Regions from separate parts of the Mesorhizobium sp. USDA 4775 genome, predicted to be linked through region 2. Evidence: riboswitches for the same ligand, from Rfam matches in the RefSeq annotation. Region 2 holds a riboswitch; the other holds the start of a gene.

Region 1 (7,390 bases), 1.7 Mb from region 2:
ACGATGGCGCTATCCCCCGTGCCACATCCTCCAGCCAGTGGTCGCGGATGCCCAATGCTTCCAGATGCTTCAACGTGCTGAGCACATAATCCTCGTTGTTGCCGGATTGGCCGACAGCGCCGCGCACCACCGCGGCCGCATGCGCGGCATCCAGCGCGCCGGCATATTGCTCATGCTTGCGGTCGACGATGTAGGCGACCGCTTCGACCGTGCCGTCACCCTCGAGACGGACCTTGAGCGTGCGTTCGAGATAGACTGATGTGACGAGTTCGCGCTCGCGCAGATAGGCGATGACCTCGTCGCGCAACTCGCCGGGCACGCGGAAAGCCAGGCCGACGCAGGAGCCGCCATGGTCGAGGCCAAGCACCAGCCCGGGCCGCTGGCGCGTGCCGCGATGCACGAAGGAATAGACACAGAGCGAGCGGCGGTAGCCGTGCAGATGGGCGCGCCGTGTCTCGACATGTGCGAAACCCGGCCGCCAGATCAGCGAACCGTAGCCAAACACCCAAAAATCGCCCATATCGCCGTGCCTGATTGCAAAAAGAATGGCCACACCGCACCGGAAACCGGTGTTTTTTCCGCCCGTCCCCGGCTACCTATCCGTCAATGTCTACCTGGTTGTTGGAATCGAAGGTTCGTCCACCAACACCGTGGGTTAATGAGAGCCAAAGCATGACGTCAAGTGACGAACGCCAACCAAAGTCCCGCCGCGGCCTGTTCTGGCTTGTGGCGTTCATCGTTGTGTTGTTCGCCATCTACAGCGGCGGCTGGTTCTATCTGGCCAACAGGGTCAGGGTCGAGGCCGACAAGGCGGTCGCCACGCTCAACAAGAGCGGCATCAATGCCGGCTGCGCCAATCTCCAGGTCAGCGGCTATCCCCTGAGCTTTACCGTCTCCTGCGACAATCTGGCGTATGAGGACGATGCCAAGAACATCGCAGCCTCGGCCGGCTCCTTCAATGCCGTCGCCCAGATCATCCAGCCCTTGTCGCCGGTCGCCGATCTGCGCGGTCCGCTCAGGACCTCCGTCCCCGGCATGGTGCCGCTGTGGATCGACTGGGACAATCTGCAGGCCAAGGTCAAGCTTTCATGGCCGCTGCCGCAGCGCGTTGCGCTGCAGGCGGAAGGCCTGTCGGGCCAGACGGACCCGGCCGACGACACCGACCCGGTGGAACTGTTCAGCGCCGGCAGGGCGGCCGGCCAGCTGCAGCCGAACGGTCAGGACGTCGATTATGCCGGCAGCTTCACCGATCTGGAGATCGACCCGGATGCGATCGGCGGCCGCGTGCTGCCGGCGCTCGATGCCAGCGGCGACGCCACGCTGAAGAATGGTGTCGCGCTGATCGGAACGCAGGTGACGAGCCTTCGCGGCCAAAGGGTAGAGATCCGCAACCTCGATTTGTCGTCGGGCACGGCGCGGGTCACCGTTTCCGGGCCGCTGTCGGTCGACGCCGAAGGCCTGGTCGACGCCGATCTGATGATCAGGATCAAGGATCCGAAGGCCGTGGCGGCCATCCTTGCCGGCGCCATACCCGAGCAGAAGAATGCGATCGAACAGGGATTTGCCGCGCTCGCCATGCTCGGCAGCGAACCGTCGATGCCGCTGAAAGTGGTCAAGGGCAAAGCCTCGCTCGGCTTCATCCCGCTCGGCAAGATCAAGCCGGTGCAATAGCGCGACCATGGCAAGCCCCCCGAGGCTCCTCAGCGTCGGCGCGCTGACGCTGGACACCATCCTGCGTGTCGAGACGCTGCCCACGCACCAGGGCAAGTTCATCGCCGCCGACGGTGTGCAGATCGCCTCGGGCATGGCCACCAGTGCCGCCTGCGCCGCGCATCGCCTGGGCGCCGAGGTGTCGCTATGGGCGAGCGCCGGCGACGACCTCATTGGCGATCAGCTGATCGCCGGGATCGAGGCCGAGGGTGTCGACTGCGGCTATGTCCGCCGCGTCGGCAGCGCCCGCTCGGCATTGGCCTCGATCCTGGTCGACGCGCATGGCGAGCGCATCATCGTGCCTTTCTATGACAGCCTGGCCCAGGCCGATCCAGAGGCATTGCCTTTCGCCGACATCACGGCATTCGATGCCGTGCTGGTGGACGTGCGCTGGCCGGGTGCCGCGGCGCTTGCCCTCAAGGCAGCGCGCGCGGCAGGCCGGCCGGCAATCCTCGATGCCGACACAGCCCCGCTGGCGGTGTTGGAGCAACTGTTGCCGCTGGCTTCGCACATCGTCGCCTCGGAGCCCGCCGTCCGCATCATCTGCGGCCAGGCGCTGGATCTGGCGAGCGCTTGCACCGACATGGCTTCCCGCACCGATGCGTTCGTCGCCGTCACCGGCGGCGCGGCAGGCACCTGGTGGTTCGATCGCGCGGCGGGATCATCCCGTCATGTCGCGGCACCGAAGATCAAGGCGGTTGACACGCTCGCCGCCGGCGACGTCTTTCACGGCGCCCTTGCTGTCGGACTGGCGGAGGCCATGCCGATCGAGCAGGCCTTGCGCTTTGCAAGTGCCGCCGCCGCGCTCAAATGCCTGCGCTTTGGCGGCAGGCTCGGCGCGCCGGACCGGGCCGAGACGCTGGCCATGGTCGCGGCGACCTGGCCCGAAACAGCCTAGTTCTTCGACGGGTGCTCGAACGCCTGGCGGCCGAAATCCGGCACGTCGATATCCTGGCCGGCCTCGATGATTGAGCGGCGTACCGCCCGAGTGCGGGTGAACAGGTCGAACAATTTGTCGCCATCGCCCCAGCGGATCGCCCGCTGCAGGAATGCCAGATCTTCCGAGAACCGCGCCAGCATTTCGAGAATGGCGTCCTTGTTGTGCAGGCAGACGTCCCGCCACATGGTCGGGTCGGAGGCGGCCAGACGCGTGAAGTCGCGAAAGCCGGAGGCGGAATATTTGATGACTTCCGTCTTGGTCACCGATTCCAGATCGTCGGCGGTGCCGACGATGTTGTAGGCGATGATGTGCGGCAGATGCGAGACGATGGCGAGCGTCATATCGTGATGCTGGGGATCCATCGTGTCGATGTTGGCGCCGCAACGGCGCCAGAATTCCGACAGCCTCTCAAGCGCGTCTGGATCGGTGCCTGGCAACGGCGTGAAGATGCACCAGCGATTGTCGAACAGATCGGCGAAACCGGCATCCGGTCCGGATTTTTCCGTGCCCGCCAGCGGATGGCCGGGAATGAAATGAACGCCATCAGGCACATGCGGCTGCATCTGGGCGATGACCGACGCCTTGGTCGAGCCGACATCGGTGAGGATGGCGCCCTTCTTCAACGCCGGTGCGATCTCCTCAGCCACCGCACCGGACGAGCCGACCGGCACCGAGACGATGACCAGGTCGGCATTGCGGACCGCTTCCTTCGCGTCGGTCGTGTAGGAATCGCCCAGTCCAAGCTCTTCCGCCCGCTTCAGCGTCGCGGCGCTGCGGGTCGAGATGGCAACGTGGCCGGCAAGACCCTCGCGTCGGATGACGCGGGCCAGCGACGAGCCGATCAGGCCGATGCCGACCAGCGCGATCTTTTCAAACATCGGTGATGTCATGGTGTTCCTGCTTTTCGGGCGTTCTAGCTTTTCAGGAATGTCGTGAGCGCGGCGACGACGCCGCGATTGGCCTCTTCCGTGCCGACGGTCATGCGCAGCGCGTTGGGGAAGCCGTAGCCGGAAACGCGCCGCAATATATAGCCGCGCGCGGTCAGATAGTCGTCCGCCGCGGCCGCCGAATGCTTTTGATCATCGGGAAAGTGAATGAGCAGGAAATTGCCGACGCTGGGCGTCACCCGCAGCCCGAGCCCAGTCATCTCCTGGCTCAGCCAGGTCAGCCAGGTCTCGTTATGCGCCACGCTGCGCTCGACATGGGCGCGGTCGCGGATTGCCGCGATGCCGGCCTCGATCGCCGTCGCATTGACGTTGAAGGGACCGCGCACGCGGTTGATCGCATCGACGATGTGCATGGGCGCATACATCCAGCCGATCCGCGCGCCACCGAGGCCGATCTTGGAGAAGGTGCGGGTCATGACCACGTTCTCGGCGCTGCCAACCAGTTCGATGCCGGCCTCATAGTCGTTGCGGCGGACATATTCGGCATATGCCGCGTCGAGCACCAGCAGCACATGTCTGGGCAGGCCGGCATGCAGGCGGCGCACCTCCTGGAACGGCACATAGGTGCCGGTAGGATTGTTGGGATTGGCAAGGAACACGATCTTGGTTCGCAGCGTGACGGCCGCCAGTATCGCATCGATGTCGGCCCGCTCATCGGTCTCCTTGACCGCGATCGGCGCAGCCCCGGCCGACTGGATGTAGATCTTGTAGACCATGAAGGCGTGTTCGGTGAATATCGCCTCGTCGCCGGGCGCCAGATAGGTCTGCGCCAGCAGGCCAAGGATCTCGTCGGAGCCGTTGGAGCAGATGATGTTCTGCGCGTTGAGGCCATGCACTTCCGCGATCGCCTCGCGTAGCCGCCTGGCGGTACCGTCGGGATAGATGTCGAGCCTGGCGGCGACTTCACGCGCGGCTTCGATCGCCTTCGGCGACGGGCCAAGCGGGTTCTCGTTGGACGATAGCTTGTAGACCTTGGCGACACCGGCGGGTGCGGCGCTCTTGCCCGGCACATAGGCGTCGATGTCCATGATACCCGCGCGCGGGGTTGGACGTGCCTGATCCGGTGTCTGGTTCATTTTTGCAAAATCCATCGAAAATGCCTCGATCCGGAGGCCGCAGCGGAAATACAAGCCGTGGCCGATAATGTCGAGAGGTGGCAGTGATGCCAGCAGCCGGCCCAGATGTCGGCCCAGATGTCGGCATTGACGGCAGCGCGGGCGAGTTCTAGAAGGGCAGCAAGAGTTCCGTGGTGATTTGGCCGGTCGGCTTGCAGCCACGTTAAACAATTCGCTAAAGGGCCGTTTGCGTGACGTAACCGGCTTTGCGAAGGCAATGCCGGTTTTTTATTGTCCGCGGCCGGCCGGATGGACGCATCGACGGCGATTTTTCGCCTGATATGATGCAGCAGGTGAGACAAGAATGGCCGCTCTGCGCGCAGGAAAGACCAACAACGAAGCCGACCAGCCGTCGAGCCCGGTGTTGCGCTTCGGGGCGGACAAGCCGCTCAAGCTCGACGCCGGCACGCTGCTATCGCCGTTCCAGATCGCCTACCAGACCTACGGCACGCTGAACGATGCCCGCTCCAATGCCATCCTCGTCTGCCATGCTCTGACCGGCGACCAGCATGTCGCCAACACCAATCCGGTGACCGGCAAGCCGGGCTGGTGGGAAGTGCTGATCGGCCCCGGCAAGATCATCGACACCAACCGTTTCTTCGTCATCTGCTCCAACGTCATCGGAGGCTGCCTGGGTTCAACCGGCCCGGCATCGACCAACCCCGCCACCGGCAAGCCCTATGGGCTCGACCTGCCGGTCATCACCATCCGCGACATGGTGCGGGCGCAGCAGATGCTGATCGACCATTTCGGCATCGAGAAACTGTTCTGCGTGCTCGGCGGCTCGATGGGCGGTATGCAGGTGCTGGAATGGGCGTCAAGCTATCCGGAGCGTGTCTTTTCGGCGCTGCCGATCGCCACCGGTGCGCGCCATTCCTCGCAGAACATTGCCTTCCATGAGGTCGGCCGGCAGGCCGTGATGGCCGATCCGGACTGGCACGGCGGCAAATATTTCGAAAACGGCAAACGCCCGGAAAAGGGGTTGGCGGTAGCGCGCATGGCCGCCCACATAACCTATCTGTCGGAAGCCGCCCTGCACCGGAAATTCGGCCGCAATCTGCAGGATCGCGAGGCGCTGACCTTCGGCTTCGACGCCGACTTCCAGATCGAAAGCTATCTGCGCCACCAAGGCATGACCTTCGTCGACCGCTTCGACGCCAATTCCTATCTCTACATGACGCGGTCAATGGACTATTTCGATCTCGCCGCAGATCATGGCGGGCGGCTGGCGGATGCTTTTGCCGGCACCAAAACCCGCTTCTGCCTGGTGTCCTTCACCTCGGATTGGTTGTTTCCGACCGAAGAGAGCCGCTCGATCGTGCACGCGCTCAACGCGGCCGGCGCGTCCGTGTCCTTCGTCGAGATCGAGACCGACCGTGGCCACGATGCCTTCCTGCTCGACGAGCCGGAACTGTTCGCCGCCATCAACGGCTTCATCGGCTCCGCAGCACGGGCGAGAGGGCTAAGCGCATGACCCCGGAAAGTTGCAGACTTTCGGGATCGGGATCATGCGCCGCAAAGGAGACGACATCATGAGCGTCAACGGCAGCCAGCGCGTCGACCTCGAGGTCGTCGCCAATCTGATCCCACCGCAGTCCCGCGTGCTCGATGTTGGTTCGGGCGACGGCTCGCTGCTTGAATTGCTGCAGGACACCAAGCAGGTCGACGGCCGCGGACTGGAACTGTCGCAGCGCGGCGTCAACGAATGCGTGGCGCGCGGCCTCTCCGTCATCCAGGGCGATGCCGACAAGGATCTCGAATTCTATCCCGACAAGGGTTTTGACTTCGTCGTCCTGTCGCAGACCTTGCAGGCGACGCGCAACCCGAAGCTGGTGCTCGACGAGTTGCTCCGCATCGGCAACCGGGCGATCGTCTCCTTCCCCAATTTCGGCCATTGGCGGGTGCGTCTGTCGCTGTTCGTCAAGGGCCGCATGCCGGTGACCCAGGACCTGCCCTATTCCTGGTACGACACCCCCAACATCCACTTCTGCACCATCCGCGACTTCGTTAATTTGTGCGAAGAGCTTGGCGCGACGGTGGAAAAGGCAACCGCGCTCGACGCCGCCGGCCAGAAGATCGGCCTGTCCATGCCCTGGTGGTTCTGGAACTTCTTTGGCCAGCAGGCGGTGTTCCTGCTGAAACGATAAGGCACGTCTAGCCCAGGACATCCGTCGCCTTGTGCGGATGTTCGACGCCGTCGGCAAACACCACATCGGATTGGGAGTTCTCCGTGCGCAAGGCCAATATTGCCTGATAGGCGGGCGAAGCATACCACTCGCGCACATGCTGCCGGTCGGGAAATTCGATGATGATGAGGTTGCCCGGCCAGTCGTTCTCGATCACCTCCACATCGCCGCCATGCACCAGGAAACGGCCTCCAAACGGTTCCAGCGTGGCATCGATCTTGTGCAGATACTCGACGATCTGCGGCCCCATCGTGACTTGGCGCATATGGGCGATGGCGTAAGCGGTCATGACGTAACTCCCTTTGCATCGAGACCGACCAACCGGCCTCGCAAGGCCAAATCTGCCGGAATGCCTGACGCAAAGCGATTACGCCAGAGGTAATGGAATCGGTGCCTTCGACGGCCGGCCGCAGGTGCTCTTGCGCAATTTCACCGGTCGAGTTCCGGAAAATACGGATCCGACAGGAACCGCCTGTCGCGTTCGCCTTGCAG
Region 2 (7,390 bases):
GACGCATCTCGGCTCGGCGGCGACGCGCGATTCCATGCACAAGAAGCTCAGCAGCGCCGATGGCGAGGAGCAGCTCACCGATTCCATGAAGATGTTCCGCATGGGTCTGGAGGGCGGCAAGCCCGCCAAGGGCCAGGTCGGCGTGCAGCCGGAATGGTTCTACAAGGGCAACGGCACGATGGCCGTGGCGCCGGGAGCCGCACTCCTGTCGCCGGCCTTCGCCAAGGACGCCGGCGAGGAACCCGAAATCGCCGGCATCTATGTCATCGGCGATGACGGCGCGCCCTTCCGCGTCGGCTTCACGCTGTCGAACGAATTTTCCGACCACGTGACTGAGCGGGTAAACTATCTCTTTCTCGCCCATTCCAAGCTGCGCAATGCCTCGTTCGGACCTGAGATCCTGATCGGCGACCTGCCTTCCGACATCCGCGGCACCTCGCGCATCGTGCGCGATGGTAAGACGCTTTGGGAAAAGCCGTTCCTGTCGGGCGAAGCCAACATGTCGCACACCATCGCCAATCTCGAACACCATCACTTCAAATATTCGGCGTTCCGCCAGCCGGGTGACGTGCACGTGCATATGTTCGGCACCGCGACACTGTCCTTCGCCGACGGCGTCAAGACCGAGGCCGGCGATGTGTTCGAGATCGAAGCCGGTGATTTCGGCCTGCCGCTGCGCAACCCGCTTGAGATCGAAAAGCCGGTGAGGGTGGCGGTGAAGGCGCTGTAGCGCCAGCTTCCCCTTCTCCCCCTGTGGGAGAAGGTGGATCAGCGCGCAGCGCCGAGACGAATGAGGGGTGTTCCAGCGGAGTGAGGCGTTGGCGTTCCCTGGAACACCCCTCATCCGACCTCGCTTCGCGAGGCCACCTTCTCCCACAAGGGGAGAAGGAAGAGGCAGCTTCAGCCTCAATAGATATCGAAGTCGAAATACTTGGCCTGGATCTTCTTGTAGGTGCCGTCGGCGACGATCGCGTCGATGGCCGTGTTGAGCTTGTCGCGCAAGGCGGTGTCGTCCAGGCGCACGGCGATGCCGGCTTGCGTTTCCGTGCCCTTGACGTCGCCGACCAGCTTGCAGCAGCCGTCGCTTGCCTTCTTCAGCCAGTCCACCAGCACGAACTTGTCCGAGATCACGGCATCAAGCCGGCCGTTGGTCAGGTCGGTGATCGCTTCTTCCTGGGTTGGGTAGAGCTTTGCCTCGGCACCTGCCTTGCCATAGGTGTTCTGGGCATAGTCGGCCTGCGTGGTCGAAGCCTGGGCGCCGACCGTCTTGCCGGCCAGGGCCGCCGGGTCGGCCGACGTCAGATCGCTGTCCTTCGGCGCCACCAGCGCGAGCGGGGTGGTGTAGTATTTGTTGGTGAAGGCGACCTGCTTCTTGCGCTCTTCGGTGATGCTCATCGAGGCAATGATGGCGTCGAACTTCTTGGCCTGCAGGGCGGGGATGATGCCGTCCCAGTCCTGGGTGACGATCTCGCACTCGACCTTCATCTGAGCACACAGCGCATTGGCGATGTCGATGTCGAAACCGACAACCTTACCGTCCGAGGTGATGGTGTTGAACGGCGGATAGGCGCCCTCGGTGCCGATCTTCAGTTTCTCGGCAGCCTGCGCCGACAAAGAGCCGGCGGCCATCGACAACAGGGCGGCGCCTGCCGCCGACAGTATCCATTTCGAGATCTGCATTTTCTTGTCCCCTTGAGCGCCGCCATCTCGACGGCCGACAAGCCAGCCAAGCATGATGTGCCAGCGCAGGCAAGTATCTTGCCTGGCGGCAACCGGGGTTCAGCGCGCAGCGCGGAAATGCTTGGAGAGCTTCAGGCCCTGTGCCTGGTAGTTGGAGCCGAGAGCGGTGCCGTAGAGCGCCTGCGGCCGCTTCAGCATGTGCTCGTAGACCAGCCGGCCGACGATCTGGCCATGGTCGAGGATGAACGGCACCTCGTGGCTGCGCACTTCAAGCACGGCCCGGCTGCCGGTGCCACCGGCAGCCGAATGGCCGAAGCCCGGATCGAAGAAGCCGGCGTAATGGACGCGAAATTCGCCGACCAGCGGGTCGAAGGGCGTCATCTCGGCGGCGTAGAGCGGCGGCACATGCACCGCCTCCTGGCTGACGAGGATGTAGAATTCGTCTGGATCGAGCACCAGTTCGCCGGCGCCGCTCTTGTGGATCGGTTCCCAGAAATCGACGACATCCTGGGCGGCGCGCTTGTCGACATCGACGAGGCCGGTGTGATGCTTGCCGCGATAGCCGACCAGCCCTTCACCGTTGCCCTTGAGATCGATCGACAGCGCGATGCCACCGCCCGAAATATTCGGCGGCTCGGTGGCGACCAGCATCTGCGCGCGGTGCAATTCATGCAATTCGGTTTCCGAGAGCAGCGCGTTGCCGGTGCGGAAGCGGATTTGCGACAGGCGCGAACCGGTGCGCACGACGATCGGAAAGGTGCGCGGGCTGACTTCCAGATAGAGCGGACCGTTGTAGCCGGCGGCGATCTTGTCGAACTCGTGGCCACGGTCGGTCATGACACGGGTGAAAATGTCGAGCCGCCCGGTCGAACTCTTCGGATTGGCCGAGGCCGAAATGTCCGCCGGCAATGCCAGGCTTTCAAGCAAGGGCACGATATAGACGCAGCCGGTCTCCAGCACCGCGCCCTCGGCAAGATTGATTTCGTGCAGCTGCAGCCGGTCGAGCTTTTCCGAGACCCTGTGGTTGGGACCCGGCAGGAACGAGGCCCGCACCCGCCAGGCCTTGTCGCCGAGCCGCAGATCAAGGCTCGCCGGCTGGATCTGGTCGGCGTCGAGCGCGCGCGGCGACTTCAGCGCGCCGGACTGGAACAGCGCCGAGATGTCCTGATCGGGAAGAATGCCTGTCTGCCGCAAGGCTCCGCTCCTAGGCCAGACGAATTTCCTACCAACAGGTTCTCGCCGGAAAACATGGAACATTCTTGCGGAACCTGCCTGGTACAAACCTCTTAATGAAGCCGGCAATTGACGCAAGCGTGGTACGGGTCTAAAGGGTCGTTATCCCGTGGTGATTTGGCCGGTCGGCTTGCAGCCACGTTAAACAAGTCGCTAAAGGACCGTTGGCCGCGAGGCTGTATGGACCGGTTGCGACTTTCGCGGCCGGTTTTTTTGTGTCTGGAACAAAGCGATGAGCAACAAGAAGCGCAACTGGAAGCCTCAGACAGCCCTCGTGCATGGCGGAACCCTGCGTTCCGGCTTCGGCGAGACCTCCGAGGCGATGTACCTGACCCAGGGCTATGTCTATCAAACGGCGCAAGCCGCCGAAGCCCGCTTCAAGGGCGAGGAACCCGGCTTCATCTATTCGCGCTACGCCAATCCGACCGTCGACATGTTCGAAAAGCGCATGTGCGCGCTGGAAGGCGCGGAAGACGCACGCGCCACGGCATCGGGCATGGCGGCCGTGACAGCGGCGCTTCTGTGCAGCGTCAAGGCCGGGGACCATATCGTGGCGGCGCGCGCGCTGTTCGGCTCCTGCCGCTGGGTGGTCGAGACGCTGGCACCGCGCTACGGCATCGAGGCGACGCTGGTCGACGGCACCGATATCGCCAACTGGGAAAAGGCGGTCAGGCCCAACACCAAGCTGTTCTTCCTGGAGAGCCCGACCAACCCGACGCTGGAAGTGGTCGACATCGCCGCTGTGGCTGCGCTCGCCAACTCGATCGGCGCGCGGCTTGTCGTCGACAATGTCTTTGCCACGCCACTGCAGCAGAAGCCGTTGCAGCTCGGCGCGCATATCGTCGTCTATTCGGCAACCAAGCACATCGACGGCCAGGGCCGCTGTCTCGGCGGCGTGATCCTGTCGGACAAGAAGTGGATCGACGAGAATTTGCATGATTATTTCCGCCACACCGGCCCCAGCCTGTCGCCCTTCAACGCCTGGACGCTGCTGAAGGGCCTGGAGACGCTGCCGCTGCGCGTGCGCCAGCAGACGGAGAGCGCCGGCAAGATCGCAGATTTCCTCGCCGACCAGCCGCAGATCGCCCGCGTCATCTATCCCGGCCGCGCCGACCATCCGCAGGCCGCGATCGTCAAGAAGCAGATGTCGGGCGGCTCGACGCTGATCTGCCTCGACGTCAAGGGCGGCAAGCAGGCGGCCTTCGCCCTGCAGAACGCGCTCGACATCGTGCTGATCTCCAACAATCTCGGCGACGCCAAGAGCCTGATCACCCATCCGGCGACGACCACGCACAAGAACTTGAGCGACGAGGCGCGCGCCGAACTCGGCATCGGGCCAGGAACGCTCAGGCTGTCGGTCGGCCTGGAGGATACCGATGACCTTCTGGAAGACATCGCGCAGGCTCTCAAGGCCGCTAAATAGAGGGTCGTCGAGGTAGGTCGTCCGCGCCGCGATCAGGCGCGCGACGACGCCTCTTCCAGTTCGGCCGCCTTGGTGCCGATGGTCATCGCATTGCCGCGCCAGTCGACGGCGCCGCCGAGCCAGCCGCGCCCCCACATGGTTGGAAGCAGCAAGTCCCGCGCAATCATCGCCGCGACCGTGCGCGGCGAAAGGTGCCAGCCCTTGGACCAGGCCAGGGCGCATTCCGGGAGATAAAAGGCCGCCAGCACGGCGATGGCCGTCAGCGGCAGGCTGAAGCCGGCGCTTGCCGCCGCAACCAGCGCAAGCGCCAGCGGCACCACCGCGCCGGTCAGGATTTCCGGCGCGAAGAACCGTGGGAAGGTGACGCGGCGCAAGCGCGCCCAGCGGGCCTGGCGCGACCAGATCGTGCCAAGCGTGCGTCGGCCAAGCGGCTGCTCGAAGGGTGCCGCGACGAGATTGACGCGCAGGCCAAGCCCACTGACCAGCTTGGTCGCGGCGGCGTCCTCGGCGATTTCGGCGGCCAGCGCGCGGATGCCGCCATTGGCATCCAGCATCGGCTTGTTCCACAACATGCTCTTGCCCTGGGCAAAGCCAAGGCCGAGCGCCTCGCCGGCATATTGCCAGCGCGCCTGCAGCGTGTTGAGGAAGGCGCATTCGACCTCGGCCCAGAAGCCCTCCGGCCGCGAACCGATCGGTGTCGAGCAGACAAGGCCGGTGTCCGGCCGCCACGCCGCCATCAGATGCTGGACGTAGTCTCTCGGCATCAGCACGTTGGAGTCGGCCAGGACAACCCAATCGTGCCGCGCGGCTTCCCAGCCCTTGACGCAATTGTTGAGCTTGGGATTGGCGCTGACGCGGTCGTCGCCGATCAACAGCCGGGCCGGCACTTTTGGAAAGCGGCCAATGGCGGCACGGATCAGCCTGACCACTGGGTCGTCTCCATGAGCGACGCAGAAGATCAGCTCGTAGCGGGGCCAGTCTAGCGAGAAGGCGCGCTCCAGCGTCTCCTGCGTGAACGGCTCGACGCCGCGCGAGGGTATGACAATCGATACCGGCGGCGATTTGCCGGCCGGCGGTGCGATCGTTGTGCGCCGTCTCAGCTGTGAGGCGGCGAGAAGGATACTGGCGGTGTTTGAAAGGATAATAGCAGTCGAAAGCGAGGCGGCTATGAGAGCGAGTTCCATCGAGATCTGGTCACTCCAGAAGAGACGGCCCGCATCGTGGCCGTTTTCAATAGTTCGACAGAGCGCCGAGTCGCCCGGTTCGTGCACACCACCATTGTCATGTGTCACTTAAATGACATTCTTTGCCGGCACCTGCGTTTCAAGACGAGCCGCGACAAGACGCGCACGTTGACCTGCTCGCCGGGAGCGCCGAAAGGTTCTGTTGGTTTGAGCATGATCTTTTCCGAAAACCGGTTCCCACTTTTCGGGATCATGCTTTAGATTGTTTTGGAGCCGCTTATGTACCGCGCCGTCACGCGCAACATCGAAGTGCAGGTCAGGCCGTTCTATCTCGAGGACCGCTCCGATCCTTCCGAGAACCGCTTTGTCTGGGGCTATCAGATAACGATCGACAACCAGTCGGACGAATTCGTGCAGCTTCTGTCGCGCTATTGGCACATCACCGACGGTGCCGGCCGAGTCGAGGAAGTGCGCGGCCCGGGTGTCGTCGGCGACCAGCCCGAACTCAATCCCGGCGACAGCTATCAATACACGTCCGGCTGCCCGCTCTCGACGCCCTCAGGCATCATGGTCGGGCACTACACGATGCGCAACAAGCGCGGCGAGACCTTCGACATCGCCATCCCGGCGTTCTCGCTGGACCTGCCGGGGACGCGGCGGACGGTGAATTAGCGTCCTTCTCCCCGTTCCACGGGGAGAAGGAATGGCTTTACTGTGCGGCAAATTCCGCCGGATCGAAGTCGTACTGTGTCGAGCAGAATTCGCAGGCGACGTGGATGCCGCCATCCTCGGTGCTGTCCTCGATCTCCTGCGCGGAGAAGCCCTCGAGGATGCCGCGGATCTTGTCGCGCGAGCATGAGCACTGGTCGGCCACGGGAACGCCGCCGAAGACGCGTACGCCATGCTCGTGGAACAGGCGATAGAGCAGCCGTTCGGCGCCGATCGTCGGGTCGATCAACTCGGTCGGCTCGATCGTGCCGAGCAGCGCCAGCAATTCCTGCCAGGAATTGTCCGTGGGATCATGGATCTCCTCGCGCGGATCGCCGTCGCCGCCGTGCAGGTCCGGAACGCGCATGCGCTCAGGCGACTGCGGCAGGAACTGCGCCAGGATGCCGCCAGCACGCCACTGCTCGCGCGCGCCGCCGACGCCGGGCGTCAACAGCTTGGCGACCGAGAGCCTGATATCCGTCGGGATCTGCTCCGACTGGCGGAAATAGGTGCGCGCCGCGTCTTCCAGGGTTTCGCCATCGAGCTGGACGATGCCCTGATAGCGCTGCGTATGGGCGCCCTGGTCGATGGTCAGTGCCAGCACGCCGCCGCCGAGCAGCGTCTGCTGGGACGTTTCGCCTGCGGCGACCAGCGCCTCGAGCCTATCGGCATCGAAGCGCGCATAGGCACGCAGCGCCGACGGCGTGGTGAAATCCGCCACCAGCATGTCGACCGGCCCATCGGTGCGGGTCTGCAGGATGAACTTGCCCTCGAATTTGAGCGAGGTGCCGAGCAGCACCGTCAGTACACAGGCTTCCGCCAGCAGGCGGGCGACCGGCTCGGGATAATCGTGGCGGCTGAGAATGGCGTCGAGCATCGGCCCGAGTTGCACGGTACGGCCGCGCACGTCGAGCGGGCCGACCTCAAAGGGCACGACATGATCGTCGCCGGCATAGCCGAACTCGCCGAGTTTGGGGTGATGTTCAGTCACTTGATGCGTTTCCAACATGACAAAGCTCCAGGGCGCGGCCATGCCGCCCCCTGGGGTGCATGCGTCCAAACGCGCTTGATTTGCGTGATGCGGCGCAGATAGGCATCGCGCCCCCGCAGATCAAGCGCCCGGACCTTTCAAACCCCAAGCCACCTCAAGCCCCAAGACACT

What was found. Region 2 has a riboswitch for S-adenosylmethionine ahead of ACVILI_RS08970 (O-succinylhomoserine sulfhydrylase). Riboswitches for the same ligand answer to the same signal wherever they lie in the genome.
Region 1: it holds a riboswitch for S-adenosylmethionine, as region 2 does, so the genes downstream of both, metX (homoserine O-acetyltransferase MetX) here and ACVILI_RS08970 (O-succinylhomoserine sulfhydrylase) in region 2, are expected to answer to the same signal.

What each region holds. Positions count from the first base shown of each region.
Region 1 covers NZ_JBSSFM010000001.1:97,572-104,961, forward strand. The annotation lists gene ACVILI_RS00480 (gamma-glutamylcyclotransferase) at 1-520, opposite strand, end outside; gene ACVILI_RS00485 (DUF2125 domain-containing protein) at 673-1,671, shown strand; gene ACVILI_RS00490 (sugar kinase) at 1,679-2,608, shown strand; gene ACVILI_RS00495 (prephenate/arogenate dehydrogenase family protein) at 2,605-3,540, opposite strand; gene hisC (histidinol-phosphate transaminase) at 3,564-4,673, opposite strand; SAM riboswitch at 4,834-4,911, shown strand; gene metX (homoserine O-acetyltransferase MetX) at 5,017-6,186, shown strand; gene metW (methionine biosynthesis protein MetW) at 6,245-6,859, shown strand; gene ACVILI_RS00515 (DUF1330 domain-containing protein) at 6,867-7,187, opposite strand; gene ACVILI_RS00520 (DUF1194 domain-containing protein) at 7,328-7,390, opposite strand, start outside.
Region 2 covers NZ_JBSSFM010000001.1:1,825,314-1,832,703, reverse strand. The annotation lists gene araD1 (AraD1 family protein) at 1-730, shown strand, start outside; gene ACVILI_RS08980 (ABC transporter substrate-binding protein) at 907-1,680, opposite strand; gene ACVILI_RS08975 (2'-deoxycytidine 5'-triphosphate deaminase) at 1,780-2,874, opposite strand; SAM riboswitch at 3,013-3,090, shown strand; gene ACVILI_RS08970 (O-succinylhomoserine sulfhydrylase) at 3,146-4,336, shown strand; gene ACVILI_RS08965 (ceramide glucosyltransferase) at 4,369-5,520, opposite strand; gene apaG (Co2+/Mg2+ efflux protein ApaG) at 5,800-6,192, shown strand; gene ACVILI_RS08955 (Hsp33 family molecular chaperone) at 6,230-7,261, opposite strand.